3 regions of the Sphingomonas sp. T1 genome follow, and region 1 is predicted to be linked to each of the others. Evidence: predicted binding sites of a transcription regulator. Region 1 holds the regulator's gene; each other region holds the start of a gene.

Region 1 (10,090 bases):
CGCTGGAGTCCGGGTGGCGCTGTCGCGGCATATCGTCGCGCAGCTTGACGGGAGCGCGGGCGGGATCGCGGCGGCGCTGGCGACCGGCGACGTCGGCGCGATCAGCGACGCGGATGCGGAGGCGATGCGCCGCGCCGGGCTGGCGCATCTCCTTTCGGTAAGCGGCCTCCACATCACCGCGGCGGTCGCCGCGACGATGCTGATCGTGATGCGGCTGCTGGCGCTCAGCCCATGGCTCGCGCTGCACACGCGACTGCCATTGATCGCCGCGCTTGCCGGTGCCGCAGCGGCGATCGGCTACACCGTGCTGACGGGCAGCCAGGTGCCGACGATCCGCTCCTGCGTCGCGGCGTTGCTGGTGCTGGTCGCGCTGGCGATGGGGCGCGAGGCGATGACGTTGCGGCTCGTCGCGACGGGAGCGATCGCGGTGATGCTCGCGCTGCCTGAATCGCTCGCCGGGCCGAGCTTCCAATTGTCGTTCGCCGCGATCACCGCGATCATCGCGCTGCACGAGCATCCCGTCGTCCGTGCCACGTTCACGCCGCATGACGAGGGCCGCGGCAGGACGCCTGTTGCGCGGCGCCGTGTCGCTGCTGCTGACCGGGCTCGTCGTCGAGGCGGCGCTGATGCCGATCGCGGTCTATCATTTCCACAAGGCCGGGGTGTACGGCGCGGTGGCCAATATCGTCGCGATCCCGCTGACCACGTTCGTCGTGATGCCGTTCGAGGCGCTGGCGCTGCTGCTCGACACGATTGGGCTCGGCGCACCCGCCTGGTGGCTGGTGCAGCATGCGCTCGACGCGTTGCTGTGGCTTGCGCGTGCGGTCGCCCACGCACCGGGCGCAGTCCGCGCGTTGCCTGCGGTTCCCGACGGGGCGTTTGCCTTGATGGTCGGCGGCGGTGTGTGGATCGCGCTGTGGCGGACGCGGTGGCGACGGATCGGGATCCTGCCCTTGGCGGTCGGCGCGGCGTGGGCGCTGACGACGCCGTCACCCGATATCCTTGTAACGGGCGATGGGCGTCACGTCGCGGTCCGGACCGCCGCCGGGCTCGCGCTGCTCCGCGATCGGGCGGGGGACTATGTCCGCGATACGCTGGCGGAGAATGGCGGGGTCGATGGTGAGCCGCTGCTTCTCGCGGATCAGCCCGATGCGCGGCGCAGCCGCGACCTGTGCCTGACCGATGTCGTAGCCCGCGGCCGGGCTTGGCGCGTGCTGGCGACGCGCAGCGTTTACCGGGTGCCGATTGCGCAGATGGTTGCCGCATGCCGGCGCGCGGACATCGTCATCAGCGAGCGCGGGCTGCCGCGCGGTTGTACGCCGCGATGGCTGAAGCTCGACCGGTCGATGCTCGCGCGGACCGGGGGGATCGCGTTGACGTTGACCACGGGGCGGATGGTGACGGTGCTCAATCCGGGGGACCGGCACCCGTGGCGCGATCCACCGACGCTGGCGCGGCCAATGCGACGGTTCGGGGCGGCGGGCGATCAGCATGGGCTGGCCGGGGGGGCGGCGTCGGTCCGGTTTCGGGTGCCGGCTCGGGGGTGGTCAGAGCGATAGGTCGCGACTGGGTATGTCGGGTCATGATCCTGCGAAGGTGGGGCCTCCGATTGGGAGGGCCGCAATTCCGAAACGCGGACGATGGTGCCTGGGGCCGTTGGTCACGAACGCCACTGCCGGTTGCGTGGCGGTGATGACCGCCAGCGCCCCCAGCATTCGTCAGTCGTAGCGGCGCAGGATACCCGACAGCTTGCCCTGAACCCGGACCTGAGCGGGCGCATAACGCTGCGGGTCATAGGCGCGGTTGGCCGGGTCGAGCCGGACCATCGCGCCCTCGCGGCGGAAATATTTCAACGTCGCTTCGCTGTCCTCGATCAGCGCGACGACGATCTCGCCGTCGCGGGCGATCTCGGTACGGCGGATCAGCGCATAATCGCCATCGAGGATGCCGGCTTCGACCATCGAGTCCCCCGAAACCTCCAGCGCATAATGCTCGCCAGTGCCAAGCAAAGCGGCCGGGACGGCAAGCATCGAGCTGCCCTCGAAGGCTTCGATCGGGACGCCGGCGGCGATCCGGCCGTGCAGCGGGATCTCGACGACGTCGTTCGCCGCGATGCGGGCGGGCGACGCGGGCGTGGCGCTGGCCGTGTTCGGCGCAGATACGGTGTCGGCCGATGCCGCCACCTTCGGCCCCGACTTCGCCGCCGTCTGCCCTGTTGCCGCCTCGGGACGCTCGGGCATCCTCAGCACTTCGAGCGCGCGCGCCCGGTTGGGCAGGCGCCGGATGAAGTTGCGCTCCTCAAGCGCGCTGATCAGACGGTGCACGCCCGATTTCGATTTCAGGTCGAGCGCGTCCTTCATCTCCTCGAACGAGGGCGACACGCCCGTCTCGGCGAGGCGGTCATTGATGAAGCAGACAAGCTCGTGCTGCTTGCGCGTGAGCATAACGGTTCTCCGTCCGGAACAGACGAGGAACTTCTATGGAACACTTGCAGCTTCGTCAAGCGGTGACGTCACGCGATGACGAGGATTTCCGCCGAGTCGCCCGCCCTTGCCGCCGGCGCGTCGCCATCGCGGATGATCAGGCAGGACGAGCGGGCGAGCGTCAGCAGCATCGAGCTGTCCTGGATGGTCGAGGCATAGGCGCGGCCGTCGCGCAGTTCGGCGCGCATATAGTCGGTCCGCGACTGGTTGGGCGGAAGATCCTCGCCGAGCAGCGCATGCGTCGTCTGCGGCAGGGGATCGCGCGCGCCGAGCATGTGCGCGACGACGGGGCGGACGAACAGGATCGCGGTGACGAAGGCGGAGACGGGATTGCCCGGCAGGCCGAGCAGCATCGTCCTGCCAAGCGTGCCCGCCATCATCGGCTTGCCCGGGCGCAGCGCGATCCGCCAGAAGTCGATGCTGCCGCCCGCTGCCTCGATCGCGGGGCGGACGAGGTCGTGATCACCGACCGACGCCCCCCCGGTGGTCACGAGCAGATCGGCATCGACCCCGGCAAAGGCGTCACGCAGCGTGTCGAGCCGGTCGGGGAGGATTCCGAGATCGATAATGTCGACGGGCAGGTCGGCGAGCATCGCGGCGAGCATGATGCCGTTTGATTCCGGCAGCGGGACGGGGTCGCTGGTCGAGCCGGGCGGGACGAGTTCGTCCCCCGTCGCGGCGACGGCGACGCGCAGCCGGCGGCCAACCGACAAGGCGCCGTGCCCGCCGGTCGCAGCGACCGCGATGCGGGCGGGCGTCAGCCGGTCGCCGGCCGCGATCAGCCGCGTGCCGGTCGCGAAGTCGAGCCCCTTGCGGCGTGTGTTGCGTCCCTCGAAGGCGGGGCCTTCGCCGTCGAGCATCAGCCCGTCGCCGTCGCGCGCCGCCTCCTCCTGGACGAGCACAGTGTCGGCGCCCGCCGGCATCGCCGCGCCAGTGAAAATCCGCGTAGCCTGTCCCGCGCTGACCAAGCGGGCGAAGGGGCGGCCGGCGGCGCTTTCGCCGATGACCGTCCACGGCCCGGGCAGATCGGCGTAGCGGATCGCATAGCCGTCCATCGCCGAGAGGTCGGTCGCGGGCTGGGTGCGGCGGGCGAGAATGTCCTCCGCCGCCCAGCGACCCATCGCGGAGCGCAGCGGCACGGTTTCGGCCGGCACGCGCGATGCCATGGCGAAGAGGCGGGACTGGGCTTCGGCGACGGGGACGAGAGGGCGCATGCGGGCTCCGTTCAGCGGGGCGATGAAGGTCTGCGCTGCTCGCACGAATGCCGCGGGGCGGAAAGCGGGCAACGCCGCGACCGGCAGGACACCGGTCGGTTACGCGATCAACGTACGAGGTACGGCAGACGTTGCGGTGAGATGGGACGACATGTCCGGCGTTGCGCCGCACGCAAATCCTGTCGTCAGCGCGGGCAAAACGCGCTAGCCCTGTGGCGCAGGTCCGACGCAAGCCGGATCCGCACAGATCGCGTCGGTGCCCTTCGGGGCTTGAATGGGAATGCGGTGCGGGGTTCGCCCCAAGACCGCAGCTGTCCCTGCAACTGTAAGCGGCGAGCGACACGCACGCGCCCCCTGCGACGGGGGCAGCCACTGGGCCGATGGCCTGGGAAGGTGTGCGTCGAGCCTTGACCCGCGAGCCAGGAGACCTGCCGGCGTCTGGTCGCTCTTGTCCCGGTCCAGGGGGTGGCCGAGGCACGGTGAACGCCGTCTGAGCGACGACCATGCGGCGGGGGCCGCATCGGCGACGCATGCCGGCCGCTCATGGCGTCCGGTCGGCGCGCGTCCCGGTCGTTCGCGGCAGGCCCCCGTCCTCGTCGGACGCCGGGGATGTGCTAATGACCAAGATCATGACCGGGCGGACCGCCGGGCGTTCGACGCGACACCGGATCGGCTGGATGTTCGCGATGCTGGTTGCGGCCAACATCGCCGCCTGGGGATGGGCGTTCGCGCTGTTCCAGGCGCAGCCGCTGATGCTGGGCACCGCGATGCTCGCCTGGGGGCTGGGGCTGCGCCACGCGGTCGATGCGGATCATATCGCGGCGATCGACAATGTGACGCGCAAGCTGATGCAGGACGGGCAGCGGCCGATCGGGGTCGGCTTCTGGTTCGCGATCGGCCATTCGGGGATCGTCCTGATCGCCGCGGTCGCCATCGCGCTGACCGCGAGCGCTCTGTCACAGTTCGAGGCGTTCAAGCAGGCGGGCGGGGTGATCGCGACACTGATCTCCGCGCTGTTCCTGTTCACGATCGCGGCAATGAACCTGATCATCCTGCGATCGGTGTGGCGGACCTTCGGCCATGTCCGCGGCGGGGGGCGCTATGTCGAGGAGGATCTCGACCTGCTGCTCGGCAATCGCGGGCTGCTCGCGCGGCTGTTCCGGCCGATGTTCCGGCTGGTGACGCGCAGCTGGCACATGGCGCCGCTCGGGTTCCTGTTCGGGCTGGGGTTCGACACTGCGACCGAAGTCGCGATCCTCGGCCTGTCGGCGAGCCAGGCGGCGGACGGGTTGTCGATCGGTACGGTGCTGGTGCTGCCCGTGCTGTTCGCGACGGGCATGGCGCTGGTCGACAGTGCCGACGGGGTGGTGATGCTCGGCGCGTATGAATGGGCGTTCGTGAAGCCGATCCGCAAGCTCTATTACAACATCACGATCACGCTGATCTCGGCGATCGTCGCGATCGCGATCGGCGGGATCGAAACGCTCGCGCTGCTGGCGTCGAAGCTGGGCCTCAGCGGGGGCGTGTGGGACGTCGCTTCGGCGCTGGGCGAGAATTTCAACGGGCTGGGCTTTGCGATAATCGCGCTGTTCGTGGCGTGCTGGGTGCTGAGTTTTGCGATCTACCGGTGGAAGCGGTTCGACGAGATCGAGGTAGTGCGGGGCTAACAAACAGCGTCGTCATCCCGGGCTCGACCCGGCACCCAGAGCCAGGCACCGCATTTTGTTTGGCTCTGGGTCCTGACTTTCGTCGGGATGACGGAGGTCAGGTGCATTGGCACAACCGCCAAACTCCTCTAAACCCAACCGCGAGGTTTGGTTCTACCGAACCTCGACAGATCGCGCCGGTGCCCTTCGGGGCTTGAATGGGAATGCGGTGCGGGAGGTTTGCCTCCCAATGCCGCGGCTGTCCCTGCAACTGTAAGCGGTGAGCGAGACGCACAGGCCCCCGATGCGGGGGCAGCCACTGGGTCACGGGACCTGGGAAGGCGTGCATCGAGCTTCGACCCGCGAGCCAGGAGACCTGCCAGCGTCATGGTCGCTCTTGCCTTGATCCAGGGGATGGTCGCGGCACGGTACTCCGTCTGAGCGACGAACGCGTGCGGCCGTCTTGGTCGCGCGCGCGTGTGGCTGCGGATGTGCGTCCGTCCGTGGCTGTCGTTCCGACGCCCGGAGAGTATCGCATGACCGAACCCCAGCCGACCCTGGCCAAGATTCCCGTCACCATCGTCACCGGATTCCTCGGCGCGGGCAAGACCACGCTGATCAGCCACCTGATCCGGAATGCCGGTGGCCGGCGGCTCGCGGTGATCGTCAACGAATTCGGCACGCTCGGCATCGACGGCGACATATTGAAGGGCTGCGCGATCCCCGATTGCCCGGCCGAGAACGTCGTCGAGCTCGCCAATGGCTGCATCTGCTGCACCGTCGCTGACGATTTCATCCCGACCGTCGAGACTTTGCTCGCGCTCGACCCGCGGCCCGACCATATCCTGATCGAGACATCGGGGCTCGCCCTGCCCAAGCCGTTGCTGAAGGCGTTCGACTGGCCCGCGATCCGGTCGAAGATCACGGTCGACGGGGTGATCGCGCTGGCCGATGCGGAAGCGGTCGCCGCGGGGCGGTTCGCGCCCGACCTCGCCGCGATCGAGGCGCAGCGTCGCGCGGATCCGAGCGTCGATCACGAGACGCCGCTCGCCGAGGTGTTCGAGGACCAGCTCGCCTGTGCGGATCTGGTGCTGCTGACCAAGGCGGATCTGGCGGGCGAGGCGGGGGTGGCTGCGGCGCGCGCGGTGATCGCGGCGGAGTCCACGCGTGCGTTGCCGGTGATCGCGCTGACCGACGGGGTGATCGATCCGCGCGTCGTGCTCGGGCTGAACGCGGCGGCGGAGGACGACATCGCGGCGCGGCCGTCGCATCATGATGGCGCGGACGATCACGAGCATGACGATTTTGACAGCATGATCGTCGAGCTTGGCGAGATCGCGGACCCGGCGGCGCTGGCGGCACGGATCGAGACGCTGGCGCGCGACGCCGACATCCTGCGCGTGAAGGGCTATGCCGCGGTGACGGGCAAGCCGATGCGGCTGCTGGTGCAGGCGGTCGGGGCGCGGGTGCGGACGCAATATGACCGGCCGTGGCGCGCCGACGAGGCGCGCCAGACGCGGCTGGTGGTGATCGCCGAGCATGACCGGATCGACCCCGCAAGGATCCGGGCCGCGCTTCAGGGCTGACGACGATGCACGTCGTCTTCCGCGAAAGCCACGGGCTGGAGGAAAGCGCGGTCCCGCAGGACCTGGCGCAGAGCCCGGCGGACCTCGTCGTCCTGTCCTTTTCGGACGGGGATCTCGGCGCGTTCGCGGCCGGGTGGCGGCGTGCGGCGGCGAGTGGGAGCCCGCTGCCGTCGCTGCGGCTCGCCAACCTGTCTGCGCTCGCGCATCCGCTGTCGGTCGATACCTATGTCGAGCGGACGCTGGCGGGGGGTGAAGGCGCGAAGGGGATCGTGATCCGGCTGATCGGCGGGCGGTCCTACTGGTCCTATGGGTTGCAGCAGCTCGAGGCGCTGGCGCGGGCGCGGGGGATCGCGCTGGCGGTGCTGCCGGCCGACGGGCGGATCGACGCGCGGCTCGATGCGGCGTCGACGGTGCCGGTGTCGACGCTGCGTCGGCTCGCCGCGCTGTGCGACGACGGCGGCGCGGTCGCGGCGCAGGCGGCGCTGGCGCAGATGGCGCTGGCGGCGGGGCTCTATGCCGGGCCGGTCGCGGGCGTGAAGACGGTCCCCGAGGTCGGTGGCTGGCAGCCGCGCGACGGGGTGACGTGCCCCGCGGCGTTCGCGATGACCGCGACGCGGCCGCGAATCCTGCTGATCTTCTACCGCTCCTACCTGACCGCTGCCGATCTCGACCCGATCGAGGCGCTGCACGCCGGGCTGAGTGGGGCGGGGTTCGACGTCGTCGGGCTGTTCGCGCCGTCGCTGAAGGCGCCGGGCGTCGCGGGGTGGCTGGCGCGCTGGGTCGTCGCGCTGCGCCCGGCGGTGATCGTCAACGCGACCGCCTTTTCGGGCCGCGGCGCGGACGACACATCGCCGCTCGACGGGGCGGGGGTGCCGGTGTTCCAGGTCGCGCTGGCGACGTCGGATCGCGCCGCCTGGGCGGGGTCGATGCGCGGGTTGTCCCCCGCCGACCTGGCGATGCACGTCGTCCTGCCAGAGGTCGATGGACGGCTGTTCGCGGGCGTCGCAAGCTTCAAGGAGGACGGCGTACGCGACGACGCTCTCGGCTATGCTCGGCGCGAGCACCGGGCCGATCCCGAGCGGATCGCGGCGATCGTCGCGCGCGTGACCGCGTGGGTGCGACTGGCGGCGCGGCCGGTCGCTGAGCAGCGGCCCGCGGTCGTGCTGTCGACCTATCCGGGCAAGGAGTATCAGATGGCGCATGCGGTCGGGCTCGACGCGCTGGCGTCCGCGGAGGCGATCGTCGAGGATCTGGCGGCGGCGGGTTACGCGACCGGAGGGGCGGCGCCGCAAGCGCTGTCCAAGGCGCTGGCGACGGGGCGGATCGGGTGGCCGGTCGCGGCGTATCGCGCGGCGCTTGGGGGCCTGCCGGCCGTGTTGCGCGATGCACTCGAGGAAAGCTGGGGCGCGCCCGAGGACGATCCGGGCTGTGTGGACGGCGCGTTCCGGTTCGCAGGCGTCGAGCGGGGGGGCGCGGTGATCGCGCTCCAGCCCGAACGCGGGCGCAGTGCGGCGCGGGTCGGGGAGTATCACGACCTGTCGCGCTGTCCCCGTCATGCCTATGTCGCCTTCTATCTGTGGCTGCACGCGCGGGGGAGTGATGCGCTGATCCATGTCGGCGCGCACGGGACGCTCGAATGGCTGCCGGGCAAGGCGGTCGCGCTGTCGGGGGAATGCTGGCCCGAGGCGCTGACCGGGGCGATGCCGGTGCTCTATCCGTTCATCGTCAACGATCCGGGCGAGGCGGCGCAGGCGCGGCGGCGGATCGGCGCGGTGACGATCGGCCATGTCCCGCCGCCGGCCGCGACGACGCGCAGCGGCGCGGGGCTGGGGCGGCTCGAATCGCTGCTCGACGAGTTTTCGACCGCCGACGGGCTTGACCCCGCGCGCCGCGACCGGCTGCAGCGCGACATCGCCGACGAGGCGCGCGCGACCGGACTGGCGGCGACGCTGCGGCTCGACGAGGCGGCGAGCCAGGCGGAGGCGATCACCCGGATCGACACGTTCGTGTGCGACGTGAAGGAAAGCCAGTTCGGCGACGGGCTGCACGTTTACGGTCGTGGCGAACAGGGGGAGGCCGAGCGCGACGGGCTGCTGAACGCGTTGCGCGGCAGGCGGATCTCGGCGGGGCCGTCGGGGTCGCCGTGGCGCGGACGCAGCGACGTCCTGCCGACCGGGCGCAACCTGTATGCGACCGACGCGCGCGCGGTGCCGTCGCGCGCGGCGCATGCGCAGGGCGTGCGGCTGGCCGACGAACTGGTCCGCCGGCATCTGCAGGATGAGGGCGACTATCCGCGCGCGCTGGTCGTCGACCTGTGGGCGTCGGCGACGATGCGGACCGCGGGCGAGGAGTTCGCGATGGCGCTCCACCTGCTCGGCGCGGAGCCGGTCTGGGATCATGCGTCGGACCGCGTCACGGGGGTCGAGATCCTGCCGCTGGCAAGGCTCGACCGGCCGCGGATCGACGTGACGCTGCGCGTGTCGGGGTTGTTCCGCGATGCGTTTCCCGCGCTCGGCCAGATGTTCGGGCAGGCGGTGCGCGCGCTGGCGGCGCGCGACGAGCCCGGCGACTGGAACCCGTTCGTCGGCGAAGTTGTGGGTGCGCGCGTCTATGGGCCCGAGCCGGGTCGCTACGGGCTCGGGCTCGGCGATGCAGGCGAGACGTACGGCGAGGCGGCGCGGGCGGCGGCGGGCGCGGCGTGGCTGGCGGCGTCGAGTCATGCGCTGGAAGGAGCGGGCGACGACGGTGCGACGCGGTTCGATCCAGCGGGGATCCGCGACCGGGTCGCCGCCGCCGACGCGTTCGTCCATGTTCAGGACCTGCCCGAAACCGACCTGTTGCTCGCCGCGGATTATGCCGCGCACGAGGCGGGTTTCGCGGCGGCGCAGGCGGTTGCCGGGGGTAAGAGCGCGGCGCTGTATCATCTCGATGCGCGCGACCCGGAACGGCCGCGTGCGCGGTCGCTGGACGAAGAGATTGCGCGGGTCGTTCATGCGCGGGCGGCGAACCCGGCCTGGGTCGAGGGGATGATGCGGCACGGGTTTCGCGGCGGCGCGGAGATCGCCGCGACGCTCGACCATATGGCGATGTTCGCGCAGCTGGCGCGGGTGGTGTCGCCCGAGCTGATCGATCTCTACTATGATGCGACATTGGGGCGCGAC
Region 2 (10,090 bases), on a different contig from region 1:
CTCTCGGAGACGCCGTCCTGCTTGCGCTCGAACGTGGCGACACGACGATCGGCGTCGACTGCGACAAGGTTGGATTCAAGCCTGAGATCGATGCCGTACTTCTCGACATATTCCATCAGCGCCGGGACGTAGGTCGGAATCCCGAACAGGGCGGCGCCGGCGTTGTGGAACTCAACATCGATCGCGGGGAGGACGCCGCAGCCTCGCCAGATATCACATGAGAGATACATGGCCTTTTGCGGTGCGCCGGCGCACTTGATCGGCATTGGTGGCTGCGAAAACAGCGCACGCCCCCGCTGCAATTCCTTGGCGAGCCGATAGGTGTAGGGCGCCAGGTCATAGCGATAGTTTGAGGTGACACCGTTGCGGCCAAGGGCTTCTGGTAGCCCCTCGATCTTCTCCCACGCCAAGCGCAGCCCGGGCGCTACAATCAGGACGTGATAATCGATGGAGCTTCCGTCTCCGAACTGGATCGCGTGGCGGTCGGGGTCGATGGTGATCGCGGGCAACCGTATCCACCGGACGCCCTTAGGCATCACATCGGCTTCGGCCTTCCGGGTTTGCTCGGGCGTGAAGACGCCGGCTCCGACCATCGTCCAACCAGGCTGGTAATAGTGGTCCGTGGCGGGATCGACGACCGCGATCGTCACCTTGGCGTTGCGCTTCAGAATGCTGGAGGCGGTCGCGACGCCGGCGGCACCGCCCCCAATGATGACGATGTCGTAGGTCATTGATCCACCCTCTCGGAACGGCGCTTCAGCGCAGGCGTCAGATCGGCAAGGTCGTACCCGGCTGCCTTTGCCTGGCCGATGATCGTCGTCGGGTCGGCGCGATCGGCCTCGGCCAATGCCCACAATGTCGCCGCGCGCGTCCCGCTACGGCAGAAGCCGAGCGTCGGCTGTGGCAGCGTGGCCAGCGCCTCCTTCATGCGATCCGCATCGGCGTCAGTGGCCTTGCCCGGTACGATTGGAACATGCGCAAACGCGAGCCCGTGTTCGCTGGCCAATCGAGCCATTACTTCCGCGCTTGGCTGGCCCGCCTCCTCGCCGTCCGGGCGGCTTGAGATGATCGAGCGATATCCTGCCTGCGCGGCAGCGGCGAGGTCGGCGTGCGTCAGCTGGGGGGCGGCAGAGAAGGACGAGGTGATCTGCTTGAAAGCCATGTGATGTCTCCTGTCTGATCAGGCCGAACGGCGGTAAGTGAATGCAAAGCGGTGGACGGCAGCGCCGAGGGCCATTGCAGCGATGAAGATCAGTGCCGGCAGAGGCTGGATCGCCAGTGCGGCAATGGCAGGACCTGGGCACAATCCGACGATGCCCCAGCCTATGCCGAACAAGGCCGCACCGCCGATGAGGTGCCGGTCGATCGGCGAGGTGGCTGGCGTATAAAACTGTTCAGCCGCAATCGGGGTCGAGCGACGCCGCACGACAAACCATGCTATCGCCATCGGCAGGATAGCGCCTGCCATGACGAACGCCAGGGTTGGGTCCCACGCGCCGGTGACATCGAGGAACGCCCGTACGCGCGCCGGATCGATCATTCCGGAGACAACAAGGCCGGCGCCGAACAACGTCCCGCTGGCGAGTGAAATGAGGTTCTGGCGCATCACTGTAGTACCCCGGACAGACGCATAATCGTGACCGTGACGACGCCGGTTGCCATGAACGTAGCGGTCGCGGCGATGGACCGGGGCGACAGGCGAGACAGGCCGCATACGCCGTGACCACTGGTGCACCCGGACCCGAGCCGTGTTCCGATACCGACGATCAGACCGGCGACGGCGATCAGCGAAAGCGATGTCGGAAAGCTGGCCTTCACGCCTAAGCTGGCTGCAACAATACCCGCGCCCAAAGGCAGACCTGCGGTGAAAAACAGCGCGATTGCCCATGGTGGGCCTCCAGCGGAAAGACCCAAAACCCTCGCGAACATGCCGCTGACTCCGGCGATGCGGCCGTTTCCGAGCAGCATGATCGCCGCGGCGACACCGATCATCAGCCCGCCGATGAAGCCTTCGAATGGCATGGCATGGGAAAAGCCCGGCATCACAGCGCATCCAGCGGAATCTTGAGGTAGCGGGTGCCGTTGACTTCCGGCTCCGGCAGATGACCACCGCGCATGTTCACCTGGATCGAGGGCAGGATGAGCTTGGGCATCGACAAGGTCGCGTCGCGACTGGTCCGCATCGCGACGAAGTCGTCTTCGCTGACCCCTTCATGGACATGGACGTTGCCGACACGCTGCGCGCCTACAGTCGTTTCCCAGACATATTCGTCGCGCCCCACCGCCTTGTAGTCGTGGCAGAGGAACAGGCGCGTCTCGTCCGGCAGCTGCATGAGCCGGCGGATCGAGCGGAATAGCTGGCGTGCGTCGCCACCAGGAAAGTCCGCCCGCGCGGTGCCGTAATCGGGCATGAAGAGCGTATCCCCAGTGAAGACCGCGTCGCCAATGACATAGGCCATGTCCGCCGGCGTATGGCCGGGCACATGCAGCGCAATGGCGTCCATGTTGCCGATGGCAAAGCGGTCGCCGTCCTCGAACAGCCGGTCGAACTCGGAACCGTCGCGCTCAAAATCGGTGCCGGCGTTGAAGATTTTGCCAAATACGTTCTGGACCCGGATGATCTCACGACCGATCGCGAGCTGCCCGCCAAGCGCCTGCTGAAGATACGGTGCCGCAGACAGGTGATCGGCATGTGCATGGGTTTCCAGCAGCCAATCGACCGTCAGTCCCTGATCCCGCACGTAAGCGATCACTGCGTCCGCCGACGCGGTTTTGGTCCGGCCCGCCGCGGCGTCAAAATCGAGGACGCTGTCGACGATCGCAGCCTTTTTCGTTGCCGCGTCCCAAACGACGTAGGTCGCTGTGTTGGTAGGTTCATCGAAAAAGGACTGAACGACCGGCGATCCGGCCGCTTTTGCGCGTCTGATCTGGGCGTTGGCTTCGCTCAAAACCGGGTCCATGACCGTCTCCATTTAGTCAACCTCACGGTTTATGTAGTTATGTAACAGCATTGCGTCAACGGGGTGTTCGTGCCATTTAAGAAGAATGGAAAAGATGGATGCGAACATGCCGCGCTCGCTGCGCATCGGGGATGCAGCCCCGAACTTCACCGCCCGCACCACGCAGGGCGAAATTGCGCTCGATCAGTATCGTGGGCGCTGGGTTGTGTTCTTCTCGCACCCTGCCGACTTCACGCCGGTTTGCACGAGCGAGTTCGTGGCCTTGGCTAAAGCAGCCCCTCAATTCGAGGCGCTGGATTGCGTATTGTTGGGGCTGTCGGTCGACAGCCTCTACTCTCATGTCGCCTGGCTTCGCGCGATCCACGAAGTTTTTGGTGTCGAGGTGTCGTTTCCGGTAATCGAGGATCCTTCGATGGCGGTTGGGTATGCCTACGGCATGCTCGACGAGCAGGCCGGCGATGCCTCAACCGTGCGTGCGACCTACTTCATTGATCCCGAAGGCATTATCCGCGCACTCAGCTGGTATCCGATGAATGTCGGGCGTTCGGTCGGCGAGATGCTTCGCACGGTCAGGGCGTTGCAGCGTTCGGCCGATGGCGAGGCTTATACGCCCGCTGACTGGCAGCCGGGCGACGACGTGCTCCTGCCTCCCGCTTTGCCAGGGAACGCAGGCGCCGACTGGTTTCACCAAACGAAGGCTGACCGGTGACGGCGATGTATCAGTCCCGCGCGATCGCCGACGTTGCAGTCGAGAAGCTGCGCGTGTTCGCGCAGCCTCAGCGGCTTATGATCCTGTCCTATCTGTTGGGCGGCGAACGGCAGGTGGCGGACATCGAGACCGCCACGGGCGTGACCCAACCAGCGCTCAGCCAGCAGCTTGCCGAGCTGCGGCGCGCCGATCTCGTTAAGACCAGGCGGGAGGCCAAACAGGTTTACTACCGTCTTGCCGACGAGACAGCCGCACTGTGCGTACGAACCCTGGAGGCGATGTTCGGAGCCGACGACCTGTCGGTTCCCCAAACGGCCCCGGCCCCCCGCCCAGTGCGGCCGCGCGAGACGCCGTCCGTGGTTCGACCGCAAAACATCGGTGCGGCAGTTTTTGCGAGAGTTGGCTGATCATTTCGGCTGAGAAGGAAAAAGCGGATGCGTATGCCAATCATTGCTCTTGCAGGATGCTTGTCACTCATGAGCAGCGTCAGTGCTTCAGCCGGCGTGCCTAGGCAGGCGGTGATACCGGGATATGGCGCGATCACACCCATCGAAGGTGCTGTGGAACGGCCTGATCGCAAGTTGCGCTATCGCGTGCTGTTCAATGTAACCAAGGCCGCGGCAACGCCGGATAAAATCAATCCATCGCTGGAGAAGGTCGCCCGCTTCTTGAACCTGCTGGGCAACGATGGCGTTCGTCCAGAACATGGCGATGTCGTCGTGATTGTCCACGGTCCGGCGACGCCCATCGTTACCGAAGATCGCGCTTATGCGACAAAGACGGGAGTAGCTGCGAACCCCAACCGTGCCTTGATTGAGGCGTTGAAAAAGGCGGGCGTGTCCGTTCGGGTATGTAGCCAGGCTCTAATTGGAAACGGGATCGACCCCGCTACCGTAGAAAAGGGTGTCGAAACCGACGTGTCAGCGCTGACGACTATGGCGACGTTGCAGCTGCGTGGTTGGGCACTGATCCCCGACTGATCACGCCGCCACGTTTCCTATTTCGTCTTCTAGCCCGTAACGCTGCTGGTGTCATAACCGGACCGAGACTGTTGAAAAACGCGTGCTTGCGACGACGAGGAAGGCGTGATTCACTCCTGCCAGGCGGCGGGAGTATGGACATGATGGGTCGGCAGGTGGCGCAAGGCGCGCTGTTCTACGGTTTCCGGCTCGACGATCATGTGCCTGCCGACCACCTTCTCCGGCGCATCGACGGCGTGCTGGACCTCGGCTTCGTGCGTGAGGCGCTGGCAGCGAGCTACAGCGCGAGCGGTCGACCCTCGATCGATCCGGAGGAAGATATCACCGGCCGGAAACGTCTCGTCGACCTCATAGGGCGGGCGGATGCCGAACGTCGCAGCTACCTCGGCCTGCTTCGCCGTCAGCCTATACCGATTGCACATCCACGCCTCCTGTCGGCGCCGGCGATCGATCGCCGGCGCATGTTCGTCAGAGCCTGTCCTTCAAGCCCTTCGCGGCCGTGAACGACACCTTCTTCGACGCCGCGATCGTCATGGCCTCACCGGTCGCCGGGTTGCGGCCCTGACGCTCCGGCCGATCCTTGACGGCGAACTTACCGAACCCAGGAATGGAAACCTCGTCGCCCTTCGCTGCCGCGTCGGCGATCTGATCGAAAACCGCCGTGATCGCCTTCTTGGCGTCGGCCTCGCTCGAACCCGTCGACGTTGCGACGCCCTTGGCCAGCTCACTGATGTTCATGCTATTCATGCTCCCTAGGAAAACGATCGGGATCCTTACCCATGACGAGCGACGACACCAAGACCGTGCTGGACGACGCGAATGCCCGGGCGGTTGCGCTGATGATCGACAAGCTCGAGGACCACGACGTTACCGTGATCTATGAGGCAGTCGGCGGGGTAGGGCCGATCGCCGACCTGGCGGCTGACGCCATGAAGAGCCGGAACATCGACCTCTAGCGCGTAGCGCGTCGCTCGCGGGTGATGCGTGGATCCTCGTACAGGTCGCGCAGGGCGCGGACCCGAAACACATTCCACCAGCGCTGCCAGCGGTGCTCGGCTGCATCATGGATCATGTGGCAGCGTTGGCAGAGAGCCCGCAGGTTAGCGGGAGCGCTGTTTCCCGGGTCATGGTCGAGGTGCGCGCATGCCAGCACGACATAGGTCATCCGCACACTCGCCAGCGTAAACCCGGCCTTCATCGAAACACGCTTGCCTTGGTCTGATCGCCAGCACGACGACTCCGCATCCCACCAGCGTCCATCGCCAAGATGCGCGACGCGCCGAAGGTGCGGCCGACGGCATTGCTCGCAGCGCCTGCCAGCGCGCTCGAACCGGATCGTGCCTGACAGCTGCTGCCAGTCGATCGGGTAGAGCCAGCGGTTTTCGGCGCGGATCGGCATCACATTTCTATGAGTCACGCGACCGGTCTTGGAAAGCGGAATTTCACTGTCTGTTGCCGCTTCGTATCGCCTGCGTTCTGTTTGCAAGCGACGAGCTGAGACGATCGGCGCTTGACCAATTGACCGCATTAACGGAACATAAAGGGAACGAGTAGAGTCTTAGAACACGATGTCCGCCGCCCTCGATTCCTTCGCGCCAAGCATAGCGCATCTCCGGACGATCGCCACGCCGGTCACGGACTATCGTGTGCTGCCGTTCGGCATTGATGAGCTAGACAATCGGCTCGGGGCAGGGGGGCTACGTGCCGGAGCGCTGCACGAAGCGACCGCCCAATCCGGGGCATTGGTCGACGACGCGGCGACGACGCTGTTCCTGGCCTGGATTGCGGCGCGTGAAGCGGCGAACGCCGGCGGGCTGGTGCTTTGGGCAAGCTGCCGCCCCGATATCTACGCACCGGGGCTGGCTCAGGCGGGCCTCACGGCTGCAAGCGTCATCTACGCGCACACACCCGACGATGCCACGCTACTCGCCGTGATCGAGGACGCTGCGCGCGACGGCACGCCGTCGGCGATAGTCGCGGACGCGAGTAAGGTATCTATGGTTGCCACGCGCCGCCTGCAGCTGGTGGCGGCTGAAGCCGATATGCCCATCTTGCTGATGCGCCGTCGACGCAAACGCGACGAGGATCCATTCGCCGAACCATCTGCCGCGTGGACGCGCTGGCGGATCGGCTCCGCGCCTTCGGCGCGGTTGGATGTCGCGGGTGTAGGAAGAGCGCGGTGGTCGATCGAACTCGCGCGACAGCGCGGAGGTGAGGGCTTTTCCCTGATATTGGAGGCCAGCGATGAGACGGGTTGTCTCGCTGTTCCTGCCGAACTTGGCCATCGAACGGCTGAGACGGTTGGAACGGCCCGCTTCGCGGCCGCCTGAGCGCCCGCCCCTCCAGTTACCGGTCGACGACGATCCCGGCGCCTGTTCGGTGCCGCGGGGCGGCGGTTGGCGTCCTGGCGCCCGTTGGGCGCGGACCAGCGCGCAATCGCGTGAAGAGGTGGAGGCACAAATTGCGTCGCTGCCTGTCCACGCACAGCCACCCATGCGCGAGCTCGGCAGACGGTCGGAGGCGGCGAGCCACCCCTACAAGGCGGCTGCGCTCACCAAGCGAAGCGCGCCGGTCGCAGCAACACTCGTCGATCACGCGCCGCTTGCGCTGATCGGTAAGATCGGTCGTCGCGAGGAGGTGGTCGCCGCCTGCACAGGCGCGCAGGCGTTGGGTATCCATGCCGGCATGGCAGCGACCCATGCTCGCGCGCTTGTGTCGGATCTCGATTTCCGTCCGGCCGAACCCGAAGCAGACGCGGCGTTGCTCGATCGCCTTGCACTACTAGCGGTCCGGCGCTGGTCGCCGGTCGCCGCGGTGACGCCGATGGATGGCCTTTGGATCGACCTCGCCGGCTGCGATCATCTCCACGGCGGAGAGGAGAGCTTCTGTCGCCGCCTTCTGGCCTTCTGCAGGCGGGCAGGCTTCACCGCTCGGGTGGCTGTCGCTGATACGCCAGGTGCCGCACACGCCCTGGCTCGGTTCGGGAAAGGCGAGCTGACGCGCGTCGATCCACACGGCACGGTCGAGGCAATCAGCTCTTTGCCGATCGCGGCGCTGCGCCTGGCGCCGACCGCGCTGTCTGCCGCGCGCAAATTTGGCTTTGAACGCATCGCGGATCTCCTACCGGTCGCGCGCGGGCCGCTCGCACGTCGGCTTGGTTTGCCGGCGATCACGCGTCTCGATCAGGCGCTAGGCGGTATCGCCGAGCCTATCACACCGCGAGATGACCCCGAAGTGCCAGCGGTTGAACGCCGACTGCTTGAACCGATCAGCACGGCTGAAGCAATCGAGAAGGTCATGTCGGATCTTTTGGGGGACCTTGCCGAGGTGTTGCAGGGGAGGGGACTCGGTGCTCGATCGCTGCGCCTGACGGGAATGCGCGTCGACGGCACAGAACAGGTTGTCGCAATCGGCACATCGCGGCCGACGCGGGAGGTTTCGCACCTGCTGCGACTGCTAAAGCTGCGTATCGAGCGCATCGACCCTGGTTGGGGACTCGAGCAATTTACGATGGTAGCGCCCCATACCGAACCGCTCGATGCGGTTGATCTTGGCGCTGTGCTGGCAGGCGAAACGCTGGTGCGCGATCCCGCACGCCTGGTCGACGTGATCGCAGGTCGGATCGGGATGCAGTCTGTCTTCCGCATTGCCCCGGTGGAGAGCCATGTGCCGGAGCGGGCCGTCGCCCACTCCGACCCCAATGTCCTGCCGGGTGATTGGCCCGCTTGGCAACGTCCAGTGCGTCTTTTCGCGCGTCCAGAACCACTGCACCGGGTTATCGCACTGATGCCCGACCAGCCACCGCGACGCTTCGAGTGGCGGGGAACGGTCTACAAGGTCGTCGCCGGCGACGGCCCCGAGCGCGTTCACGGCGAATGGTGGCGGCGCGACGCGGAGATATGGGCGGTCCGTGACTATTACCGGGTCGAGGACGATGCGGGCGGCCGGTATTGGGTGTTCCGCCGCGGTGACGGGTTCGAGGATGATACCGGCGACCTGTCGTGGTGGATGCACGGGGTCTTCGGATGACCCACTATGTCGAGCTTCAGGTGCTGACGCACTTCTCACTGCTCCGCGGCGCGTCCAGCCCCGAAGAGCTGTTCGCGGCTGCGGCCTTGCTTGGATATCCAGCGATCGGCGTCAGCGACATCGGCACTGTTGCCGGCGTCGTGCGCGCGTGGGAGGCGCAGAAAGCCACAGGCGTCCGCTCGATCGCAGGAACGCGGGTTGATCTATCCTGCGGCCGTCGCCTGCTGCTCTATCCCACCAACCGCCCCGCCTGGTCGCGCATCACGCGACTGCTGACCGTGGGGAAGAAGCGGGCAGGGAAGGGCGGATGCCTCCTCCACTGGCACGACCTTGAACCATGGTCCGAAGGCGTCGTGGCGATCCTGCTGCCCCATGAGGCAGACGAGGAGAACCTTGCCGCGCTGAGGGACCTGAAGGCGATCTACGGCCGGCGCGGCTACATGGCGCTATTCCAACGACGTCGGCCGGGGGATGCAGTGCGGATCGATGCCTTGGCGCGTCAGGCGGGCGGTGCTGGCGTGCGGGCGGTCGTCACCGGCGACGTGCTCTACCATGCGCCCGAGGCACGACTGCTGCAGGACGTGGTGACGGCCGTGCGCGAGAAATGCACCGTCGATGAGCTCGGCTACCGGCGCGAGGTCAACGCCGATCGCGCGCTGAAGTCACCCGACGAGATGGTTCGACGCTTCCGGGCCTACCCGGACGCGCTGCAGGCCAGCGTCGACATCTCGCGCATCTGCACGTTCGACCTCGGCGAGCTACAGTACCAATACCCGCACGAGAAGCTCATCGACGGGCTGACCGCTCACGAAGCACTGCAGCGCTTGGCGGATGAAGCTGTCGACCGGATGTTCGATGGCAACGTGCCGCAGGCTTATACCGACCAGATTACCCATGAGATGAGGCTGATCGGTGAGCTTGGCTACGCGCCCTACTTCCTGACGGTGTACGCGATCGTGCGTGAAGCGCGCCGGCGAGGCATCCTGTGCCAGGGGCGCGGTTCAGCCGCCAATAGCTGCGTCTGTTTCGTGCTTGGCGTGACGTCGATCGACCCGATCAAGCACGAGTTGCTCTTCGAGCGTTTTGTCTCAGGCGAGCGTCGTGAGCCGCCCGATATCGACGTCGACTTTGAGCACGAGCGCCGCGAAGAGATCATCCAGTGGATCTATGAGACCTACGGCCGCAATCACTCCGCACTGACGGCCGTCGTCACCCGCTACCGCGCGCGCGGTGCCGTGCGCGACGTGGGTAAAGCACTAGGACTCCCGGAGGATCTAACATCATCGCTCGCCGGCTTGGTCTGGGGCTGGTCGGCGGACGGTGTGGGCGAGAAGCAGGTCGAGGAGCTGAACCTCGATATCGGCGATCGTCGACTACGCCTGACGCTGGACCTTGCGCGCAAGCTGATTGGC
Region 3 (10,090 bases), 980 kb from region 1:
CGCGGGGGCGCCGCCTCCGGGGAGGATCGCGCGGGGGACCGCCAGACCGGCGCCCGAGACGGCGGGGCCGGGCTGCACGCGCAGCCGCGCCGGCGTGCCGCCCCATCTGGGGGTGTCGGCGGTCGAGGTGATGCGGGGCTTTATGGGCTCGGGCGCGTAGAGCGCGGCATAGTCGGTGCCGGGGACCGTCGCGAAGGCCGGTGCGCGGGGCGGCGTGTCGGAACGTTTGTTCACGGTTTGATCCTATCCCGAGGGGAGAGGACCGATCAGATATGCTGAAACGGGGGTAGTAGGACAGCCCCCCGGGGCGGTCATTCCGTACCATTGGGCGAGGTGTTTCGTGCAATTCGGCGGTGAGGCGGCGGCGGGGGGCCGGATCGGGTGGTTGCGACGGCGCGACTCGGCCGAGGGTTTGCAGGGTCGGGCAGCAGGGAACGGTGCGGCTCGACCGGTCCGGGCCGGCTAGGATTCGGGATTCTCGAAGAGCGCATGGTCGTGATATTATGGGTCCATGCCGGGGACGGTCGGCGCGTCATCTCGATGAGGAAGGCCAATGCCAGAGAACGCAAACGATTCGCCCGCTACCTTATTTGATCCGAACGACGACGCGCCGGAACTGACCGACGAGATGTTCGAGATCGCCGAGTTTTCGATCGGCGGCACGGTGATCTGGCCGGCGACGGGCTATCTGGGGCCGAACGGCGTCGTGAAGGGCCGCCCTCCCTTGCGCGACCGCGCCAAGCAGCAGGTGACGTTGCGGCTCGATCCCGACGTCCTGGCGAAGTTTCGCTAGGGCGGGCCGGGCTGGCAGGGGCGGATCAATGCGGCGTTGCGGGCGGCGGCGGGGCTTTGACCGTTGAGCCCATTAAGAAGGCTCAAGTTGTCACCCAGCCTCATCGTCATTTGGGCCCGGCAGCAATCTCGTCGTATCTGGCAAGACGCTTGTATCAGCGATCTTTGTGCCAGAGCCCTTCATAAATGCTATATACTCTGTAGTCAGTTTCACTTTCTCGAGAGCCGCCTGATGGTCTACGGCAATTTTCTCAAGTGACTCCTGCTCACTCGCCTCATATTTCAGTCTATCTTGTACAAAGTGAAGGCGCGCAAAGTTATCATCTAAAACCTCACCCCACGTTTTTATACCGATACGGACCTTTCCATCGTCTTGAATAATCCTGTTCCTTGGATCTGGACCACCCTCAATTCGCTTTTTGACGTACCCATCATAGTCGTCCGCAATTAACCAAAAGTGCCACCGAACCCCCGTTACGCGATGAAATCGGTTATCTTCAGAAACAGCGGTCGCGTATTTTTCAATCTGAACAACATGGTCTGATTTCAGTCGGACTTTCGGTGCCTTAAGCTCAATAATAAGATTGTCGTACTCGTCCGCGGACCCAGCCTTATTCGTACGACCAAGCACCAGATCTACAATACCCCGCTCCTTATCAATAACCCCAACGGGCTCGTCGATCACAACCTTATCGCCTAACTCCTTCGAGCAGGCTCTCAATACATTAGTAAGCTCCTTATCGCTCGCCCATAGGTTGTAGCGCTCGCCAAATATCCAAGTATTCTTTTCAACGATTTTGTGTAGGTGGGCCCTTTCACCAAACACCTTCTTCATGTCTTCGTTCATCAAAATTACGCGCAAACCGGTCAAAAACTGCACTCTATCCCCCACAACAGAGGACGTACTAATTATATCAGATAATTGAGAATGTGACAGCAGATTGGCAAGTTCGGACTGCTTCGCTCGTGGAAGCTTTAACACCTCTGACAATATCTTTTGAAGGTCATGAGGACTTTTCTCGATAGCATGCTTCAGCAGACGCAGATGTAACGCTTTTTGAGCCTTGGGCGCATCCTCAAAATCCGGAACCGCAGCACTCACGGCAACGGCGACAGACTCAAAAATGTTCCGCTCGGCCCTATCAATACTATCTGCAGGGTCCCCCTCAAAAGGGTACACATGCTCTGCCTTCCAAGCTTCTATTAAGTTTAGACCTTGGATTACACCTTTTTGCCGAAAATGAGCTCTTATCTGCTGCCTTGCTGAGTCAATAGCGGCCTTCACTTCGGGTCGATCGGCTGGAGATATAACATCTCCAGAGTCTACGATCCCAGGAAAGTACTCTGAAAGCAGGTAGCTCGTAAAGTTTACCCCTTCAGCCTGAATCTTCCCTTCAATCTGGAAGACTGGAAAACCTTTATCGGTGGCCAGAAACAGCATTCGCTTTGTCTTCGTCGACCACTCGATGATCTTAAGAGAACATGGGTAACTGAAGCCATCGATCTCGATTGGCGGAAGTTCGTATCTATCATCCTCGATGATAGCATGCCGCGGATCAACTTTTTTTCCGGCAATCAGAAGATTAACGTGTTGGTAGGCCGTCAAGTAGACCGCAAATATATGCGATAGAGTTTCAGCTGTAGCTGGCTCATACAGTAAGCCAAGATTTCGCTTTATTTCACGGACCGTGACCACGACGCCAGGCTTACGATCGACGACAATGACAGGATCAGTAATCCGTACCTGAGCGGGATCATGCTCACTCAGATATATTTGGTAATTGGTCAGGACGCCTGCGTCCTCGATCGTTACATCCCACGAAATATCGGAGCCTATCGATAGAGCGCGAAACCTCCCTCGCCCCTCCTTTCCGTGAAGTTCACGCCTTTCACTTCGCGTTCTGCCGGACGCATTCTTCCAGGAGCCGCCAAGATTTCGGAACAGGGCCGGCGCTTCAGCATGAGAAATTCCGTGACCATTATCAGATACTACCAAGCTCGTGTATCCGCCCAGACCATCCTCTTCAACCGCCACAATCACGTTCGTTGCGTCAGCATCTAAGCTGTTCCAAATCAGCTCGGCGAGCGCTGTTTCCAAGCTGCACCGACTTTGGCGCGCGATGAAATCGGCTTTAACCTCTACTGGATAGCTCTTTTCAGCCACAAGTTTCCCCTTCAGGGAATGACTGGAACATCTTACGTCCTCAGTAAAGCCCCTACTCCGCCGCCGCCACCTTCTTCTCCAGCAACGGCGCCAGATACTTGCCCGTGAAGCTGCCCTTGGCCTTGGCGACCTTTTCCGGCGTGCCTTCGGCGACGATCTCGCCGCCCTTGACGCCGCCCTCCGGGCCCAGGTCGAGGACCCAGTCGGCGGTCTTGATGACGTCGAGATTATGCTCGATCACGACGACGGTGTTGCCCTGCTCGACGAGCGCGTGGAGGACTTCGAGGAGTTTGCGGACGTCCTCGAAATGCAGGCCGGTGGTGGGCTCGTCGAGGATGTACAGCGTGTTGCCGGTCGCGCGGCGCGAGAGTTCCTTGGCGAGCTTGACGCGCTGCGCCTCGCCGCCCGAGAGCGTCGTCGCCTGCTGGCCGACCTTGACGTAGCCGAGGCCGACCTCGACCAGCATCGCCATCTTGTCGCGGATCGGGGGGACCGCCTTGAAGAACTCGGCGGCGTCCTCGACGGTCATGTCGAGCACGTCGGCGATGCTGTGGCCCTTGAACTTCACCTCGAGCGTCTCGCGGTTGTAGCGCGCGCCGTGGCAGACGTCGCACTGCACATAGACGTCGGGGAGGAAGTGCATCTCGATCTTGAGCACGCCGTCGCCCTGGCACGCCTCGCAGCGGCCGCCCTTGACGTTGAAGCTGAACCGGCCGGGCTTGTAGCCGCGCGCCTGGCTCTCCGGGAGCCCCGCGAACCAGTCGCGGATCTGCGTGAAGCTGCCGGTATAGGTGGCGGGGTTGCTGCGCGGGGTGCGGCCGATCGGCGACTGGTCGATGTCGATGACCTTGTCGAGATATTGCAGGCCGGTGATCTTGTCGTGCTTGCCCTGGACGATGCGCGCGCCGTTGAGCTCGCGCGCGGCGGCGGCGTAGAGCGTGTCGATCGTGAAGCTCGACTTGCCCGACCCCGAGACGCCGGTGACGCAGGTGAAGGTGCCGAGCGGGATGCTCGCGGTGACGCCCGTCAGGTTGTTCGCGGTGGCGTTGTGGACGGTGAGCTTCTTGCCGTTGCCCTTGCGCCGCGTGGCGGGGACGGGCACTTCGCGCGTGCCGTTGAGATAGTCCGCGGTGATGCTGGTCTTCGACTTCAGAATCTGTTTCAGCGTGCCCTGCGCGACGACCTGGCCGCCGCGGACGCCTGCGCCGGGGCCCATGTCGATGATGTAATCGGCGGTGCGGATCGCATCCTCGTCATGCTCGACGACGAGCACGGTGTTGCCGAGATCGCGCAGCCGGCGCAGCGTCTTGAGCAGCATGTCGTTGTCGCGCTGGTGCAGGCCGATGCTGGGCTCGTCGAGGACGTAGAGCACGCCCGACAGGCCGCTGCCGATCTGCGACGCGAGGCGGATGCGCTGGCTCTCGCCGCCGCTTAGGGTTCCCGAGGTGCGGTCGAGGTTGAGATAGTCGAGGCCGACATTGTTGAGGAAGCCGAGGCGTTCGACGATCTCCTTCAGGATGCGCTCGGCGATGGCGTTCTGCTGGTCGCCGAGATGCTGCGGCATGTCGGTGAAGAACTGGAGCGCGTCGACGACCGAGAGGTGGGTCGCGTAGCTGATGTCCTTCATCGCGATCTTGACCGCGAGCGCTTCGGGTTTCAGGCGCGCGCCGGCGCAGACCTCGCACGGGGCGGCGGACTGGTATTTGTTCAGCTCCTCGCGCATCCACGCGCTCTCGGTCTGGAGCAGGCGGCGGTTGAGGTTGCCGATGACGCCCTCGAACGGCTTGGAGACGTCGTATTTCTTCTTGCCGTCGATGAAGGTGAGCGTGACGGGCTTGCCCTTCGAGCCGTGGAGGATGACGCGCTGGACCTCTTCGGGGAGCTCGCCCCAGGGGGTCTCGATGTCGAACTTGTATTCGCGCGCGAGGCTGCCGAGGACCTGCATGTAATAGGGCGAGGGCGGGTTGGATTTCGCCCAGGGGACGACCGCGCCCTTCTTGATGCTGAGCATGTGGTTGGGGACGACGAGGTCTTCGTCGAACAGCAGTTTCTCGCCGAGGCCGTCGCAGGCCGGGCACGCGCCCTGGGGGGCGTTGAACGAGAAGAGGCGCGGCTCGATCTCGGAAATGGTGAAGCCGCTGACCGGACAGGCGAACTTCTCACTGAAGACGATGCGGCCGTCGGGGGCGTTGCTGCCGAGGATTTCGGACTTGGGGGTGTGCGGCTCGACCGGGTCGGCGGGGTCGACATAGGCGAGGCCCTCGGCGAGCTTCAGCGCGGTCTCGAACGATTCCGCGAGACGCGTGGCGATCTCGCCGCCCACCACCAGGCGGTCGACGACGACCTCGATGTCGTGCTTGTACTTCTTGTCGAGCGCGGGCGCCTCGTCGATGTCGTGGATCGTGCCGTCGATGCGGACGCGGGTGAAGCCCGCCTTCTGCCACTCGGCGAGTTCCTTGCGATACTCGCCCTTGCGGCCGCGGACGACGGGGGCGAGCAAATAGAGCCGCGTGCCCTCGGGGAGCGCCATGACGCGGTCGACCATCTGGCTGACGGTCTGCGCGGCGATCGGCTCGCCGGTCGCGGGGGAGTACGGGATGCCGACGCGCGCCCAGAGCAGGCGCATGTAATCGTAGATCTCGGTGACGGTCGCGACGGTCGAGCGCGGGTTGCGGCTCGTCGTCTTCTGCTCGATCGAGATGGCGGGCGAGAGGCCCTCGATATGGTCGACATCGGGCTTCTGCATCAGTTCGAGGAACTGGCGTGCATAGGCGCTGAGGCTCTCGACGTAGCGGCGCTGGCCCTCGGCGTAGATGGTATCGAAGGCGAGGCTCGACTTGCCCGAACCCGACAGCCCGGTGATCACCGTCAGCGTGTCGCGGGGGATGTCGATGTCGACGTCCTTGAGGTTGTGTTCACGCGCGCCGCGTACGGAAATCTTGGTCAGCATAGGAGAGTCTGTTCCACATTTGTTCGGACGCGACAAGCCCGGGAGGGCGCCGGGCGGGTGCTCGCAAAGATGGGTAACGCCGAACCATTGTCCAAGGTGCCGACGATAGTTACATAGTGTATTGTTAGTACAATACAGTGCTGGAGACCGAGATGGGCAAGAAGAAGGAGCGTCGCGAACGCGAGGCGCGGGAGCGCGAGGCCGAGACGGGCGCGACGAAACGCGAGGGTTTCGAGGCACGCTGGTCCGCCAAGGCGGGCAAGCATGGCGGCGCGGCACCGTTCGCGGGGATCGCGGCGGCGCTGACGCGGCAGATGGGCACACCCGCGGGACGCCAGGTGATCGCGGCCGGGCTGATGATGGCGGCGACCGCGATCACGGCAAAGGATATGCGCGGTGCGACGCCGCCGCCTGCGCCACCCGAGCCGCCCAAGCCGCCCAAGCCGCCAGAACCCTCGGCCGAGGCTTCGCCGGAGGCTCCGGGCGCGTCGACGGCGGGCAGCGGGCCGTTCGCGGGCGAGACGCCGGAACCGCCCAGGAGCGACACTGCTGCGCTGCCGCCCGAATTCGCCAAGGTGATCGACTCGTTCGCGTCGGGCCTGGAGCGGTTCGCGGCGAACTTCGCCAAGCCGCCAAAGGGCTGATGCTTCCGATCCTCCCCCGCAAGGGGGAGGTGTTGCCGAAGGTGACGGAGGGGGAGGACACGGAACAGAGGTTTCCATTCCCGCCCCCTCCGTCAGGCTGACGCCTGCCACCTCCCCCTGACGGGGGAGGATTCTAGGCTCAGCGTGGCGTCGCAGGCGCCGGCGGCACAGGGACCAGTTCGTAGAGATCGAGGATCGCGCCCTGCCCCGCGCGCGTCATCACGAGGCGCCAGCGCAGCGGGCCGACACGCTCGACGACGCCCGCGACGTCGCGCGCCGGGTTGGTGCCATAGGACGGCGCGACCTGCGCGGGCGTGGTGCGCATCGTGCCGAGGAACACCTGCCGCCGGTCGGTGTCGGGGTGCAGCCAGCCACCGGGCAGCGTCGTGCCGGTCTGCTTGGTGAAGGACAGCCCGGCGCCGTTGCCGTCGACATAGCAAAAATCGGGCGCGAAGCTCGCATAGCCCGCCCGCCCGCCGAGCCGGACCAGCCGGCAGCGATAGGAGCCGGGCGACAGCGCGGGCAGGTCGAGCGCAGCGGCGGGGTCGAGCAGCGCACCCTCGGCCGCGATCCGGCCCGCCAGCCGTCTGGGCACCGCGGCGCGTGCGCGCGTCCAGCTGTCGCCGAGTGCCGCGAGCCGGGCGCGGTCGCCGGGCGTCGCGATCGTCGTCCAGTTTGGGGCGGCCGGTGCGGGCTCCGCCGCCACGGCCGGGGCCTTGCCCGCGCTGCCGCCCCGGGGCTGCGTTGCGCAGCCGGCGAGACAGGCCGTTCCTATCGCCAGGATCATCAACGCACGCACGGGCAGGCTCCTTGCACGGCCGGTCGCGACGGTGGCGTCGCCGCGGCGTGGAGACGAATGGCTATGCCGGGCTGGTAAACGGATTGCTAACAACTGCACTAATCTGGCTCAGTTTCGACCCGAGGTGAGGGATGGATGCGGTGAGGTGCGGATGAGCGGTTGGTGGAGATTGGCAGGGTGCGAGGCAACCCCCTGCCTGTCGTCATTTCGGCCCGAACCGGGACTCAGGGCCGCGGGCGGGTGCGCTTGGGGCTCTGGGCCCGTCATCACCCCGCCCGACACGACACCCCCCGCCGCTCCGAGCGTCACGATCGCAGGTGACGGCACGGCCGTCACCGGGCTCGGCGAGGCCGGCGCGACCGTCATCGTGCGCGATCCCACGGGCATTGTAATTAGCAGCGTCGTCGTCGCGGCGGACGGCGGCTTCACGGCTCCGCTGTCGCCGGCGCAGACCAACGGCGGTAATCTCGCCGTCACGCAGACCGACGCTGCCGGTAACGTATCCCCCGCCGTGCAGATCACTGCGCCCGATACCACAGCTCCCGGTGCACCCGAGGCGGCGATCGACGCTGGTGGCGCGACTGTCACCGGGCGCGGCGAAGCGGGCGCGACCGTCACGGTACGTGATGCTGCGGGCAATGTGATCGCCAGCGTCGTCGTGGCAGCGGACGGCAGCTTCGCTACGCCGCTGTCGCCCGCACAGGCCAATGGCGGCAGCCTTGCCGTCACGCAGACCGACGCAGCGGGCAATGTCTCCCCCGCCGTGCAAGTCGCTGCGCCCGATACCACCGCACCTGGCGCGCCCGAGGCGGTGATCGATGCCGGTGGTGCGACCGTCACCGGGCGCGGCGAAGCGGGCGCGACCGTCACGGTCCGCGACGCTGCGGGCATTGTGATCGGCAGCGTCGTCGTGGCGGCGGACGGCAGCTTCGCTGCGCCACTGTCACCGGCGCAAGCTAATGGCGGCAGCCTTGCCGTCACGCAGACCGACGCAGCGGGCAATGTCTCCCCCGCCGTGCAGGTCGCTGCGCCCGATACCACCGCACCCGGCGCACCCGAAGTGGCGATTGATGCTGGTGGCGCGACGATCACGGGTCGGGGCGAAGCGGGCACGACCGTCACGGTGCGTGATGCTGCGGGCAATGTGATCGCCAGCGTCGTCGTGGCAGCGGACGGCAGCTTTGCTACGCCGCTGTCGCCCGCGCAGGCGAGTGGCGGCAGCCTCGCCGTCACGCAGACCGACGCTGCAGGTAATGTCTCCGCTGCGGTGCAGATCGCGTCGCCCGACCTCACGGCACCGGTGACACCCGCCGCGGCGGTGAACGGCGACGGAACGCTGCTCAGCGGCACCGGCGAGCCCGGCGCGATTGTGACGGTGACCGACGCCAATGGCGTGGTGATCGGCACCGCGACCGCCGGGACGGACGGCGCCTTTGCGGTGCCGCTGTCGCCGGCGCAGATCAATGGCGAGACGCTGGGCGTCAGCCAGGCGGATGCGGCGGGCAATGCCTCGCCCGTGGTCGGGGTCGTTGCGCCCGACCTCACCGCGCCGGCGGCACCGACGATCGCGCTCGACGGGACTGGCACGATCGCGACCGGCACGGGCGAGCCGGGTGCGACCGTCACCATCACCGGCGAGGACGGCGTTGTGCTCGGAAGCGGAAGCGTCGATGCCGGCGGACGCTATGAAATCACGCTGCGATCGGCGCAGACCGATGGCGAACGGGTCGAGGCGGTCCAGAGCGACGCCGCGGGCAATGTGTCGGGCAATGCGAGCACGATCGCGCCCGACTTCACCGCGCCGGCACAGCCGGTCGCCGCGATAAACGGGGACGGTACGCTGGTGACGGGCACAGGCGAACCTGGCGCGCAGATCCTGGTCCGCGACCTTGCCGGCACGACGATCGGCATCGCGCAGGTCGGGGTTGACGGACAATACAGCGTGCTGCTCGACCCGGCACAGGCGAATGGCGAACGGCTCGCGGTGATCCAGACGGACGCCGCAGGCAATGCCGCGTCCCCACTGTCGCTGATCGCCCCAGACGTGACTGCGCCGGCGGCCCCGGCCGCCGCGCTCGATGCGACAGGGACGATCGTGAGCGGCACCGGCGAGCCCGGCGCCCGGATCTCGGTCCGCGACGCCACCGATACCGAGATCGGCACGGCGATCGTCGATGCGCGCGGCAATTACGATGTCGTGCTAATCCCGCCGCAGATCGACAGCCAGCTGATCTCGGTCGTGCAGGCGGATGCCGCGGGCAATGTCTCGACCGCCACCGCGCTGATCGCACCCGACCAGACCGCCCCGGCCGCGCCGACTGCAACGGTCGCCGCCGATGGCGCAAGCCTGACCGGGACCGGAGAAGCGGGTGCGACGCTGACGGTGCGCAGCCCGGTCGGCGCGGTGATCGGCACGATCATCGTCGCGGGCGATGGCAGCTATACGGTAACGCTGACGCCGTCGCAGATCGACGGGGAAACGCTGAGCGTGCGGCAGGTCGATGCCGCGGGCAATGCCTCGCCCGAGGTGACCGCCGTCGCGCCCGATCTGGTCGCCGATCTCGGCCCCGATGCACCGACCGCGACGATCGCCATCGACGGCAGCGCGGTGACGGGGAGCGCGGTGGCGGGCGCGACGGTCACGCTGTTCGACGCCAATGGCGTGGTGATCGCGACGGGTCTCGCCGCGGGCGACGGACAGTATAGCATCGCGCTCGTCCCTGCGCTGCGTGACGGGGAGA

Evidence for each region. The regulator LexA, encoded in region 1, represses DNA repair genes until DNA is damaged. The targets are predictions, from matches to a motif close to GTTCCNCNCTTGTTCT.
Region 2: a site for LexA is predicted at 6,182-6,197, ahead of GV027_RS20855 (ImuA family protein). Genes of this name have one in related genera too.
Region 3: a site for LexA is predicted at 5,917-5,932, ahead of uvrA (excinuclease ABC subunit UvrA). Genes of this name have one in related genera too.

The regions. Positions count from the first base shown of each region.
Region 1 is NZ_LR733875.1:3,401,141-3,411,230, forward strand. It holds partial or broken gene GV027_RS21815 (ComEC/Rec2 family competence protein) at 1-457, shown strand, start outside; gene GV027_RS21820 (ComEC/Rec2 family competence protein) at 546-1,559, shown strand; gene lexA (transcriptional repressor LexA) at 1,719-2,444, opposite strand; gene GV027_RS15535 (molybdopterin molybdotransferase MoeA) at 2,513-3,697, opposite strand; cobalamin riboswitch at 3,935-4,147, shown strand; gene GV027_RS15540 (HoxN/HupN/NixA family nickel/cobalt transporter) at 4,327-5,364, shown strand; cobalamin riboswitch at 5,525-5,741, shown strand; gene cobW (cobalamin biosynthesis protein CobW) at 5,880-6,929, shown strand; gene cobN (cobaltochelatase subunit CobN) at 6,935-10,090, shown strand, end outside.
Region 2 is NZ_LR733914.1:6,128-16,217, reverse strand. It holds gene GV027_RS20910 (NAD(P)/FAD-dependent oxidoreductase) at 1-731, opposite strand, end outside; gene GV027_RS20905 (TIGR01244 family sulfur transferase) at 728-1,162, opposite strand; gene GV027_RS20900 (DUF6691 family protein) at 1,181-1,606, opposite strand; gene GV027_RS20895 (YeeE/YedE family protein) at 1,606-2,043, opposite strand; gene GV027_RS20890 (MBL fold metallo-hydrolase) at 2,043-2,972, opposite strand; gene GV027_RS20885 (peroxiredoxin) at 3,046-3,669, shown strand; gene GV027_RS20880 (ArsR/SmtB family transcription factor) at 3,666-4,076, shown strand; gene GV027_RS20875 (DsrE family protein) at 4,104-4,649, shown strand; partial or broken gene GV027_RS20870 (IS1182 family transposase) at 4,790-4,963, shown strand; gene GV027_RS20865 (HU family DNA-binding protein) at 5,118-5,387, opposite strand; gene GV027_RS21325 (hypothetical protein) at 5,429-5,605, shown strand; gene GV027_RS20860 (hypothetical protein) at 5,602-6,048, opposite strand; gene GV027_RS20855 (ImuA family protein) at 6,218-6,979, shown strand; gene GV027_RS20850 (Y-family DNA polymerase) at 7,143-8,678, shown strand; partial or broken gene GV027_RS20845 (error-prone DNA polymerase) at 8,675-10,090, shown strand, end outside.
Region 3 is NZ_LR733875.1:2,424,679-2,434,768, reverse strand. It holds partial or broken gene GV027_RS10900 (hypothetical protein) at 1-234, opposite strand, end outside; gene GV027_RS10895 (BrnA antitoxin family protein) at 554-793, shown strand; gene GV027_RS10890 (ATP-binding protein) at 884-2,956, opposite strand; gene uvrA (excinuclease ABC subunit UvrA) at 3,009-5,906, opposite strand; gene GV027_RS10880 (hypothetical protein) at 6,059-6,550, shown strand; gene GV027_RS10875 (DUF4893 domain-containing protein) at 6,690-7,349, opposite strand; gene GV027_RS10870 (BapA/Bap/LapF family large adhesin) at 7,501-10,090, shown strand, end outside.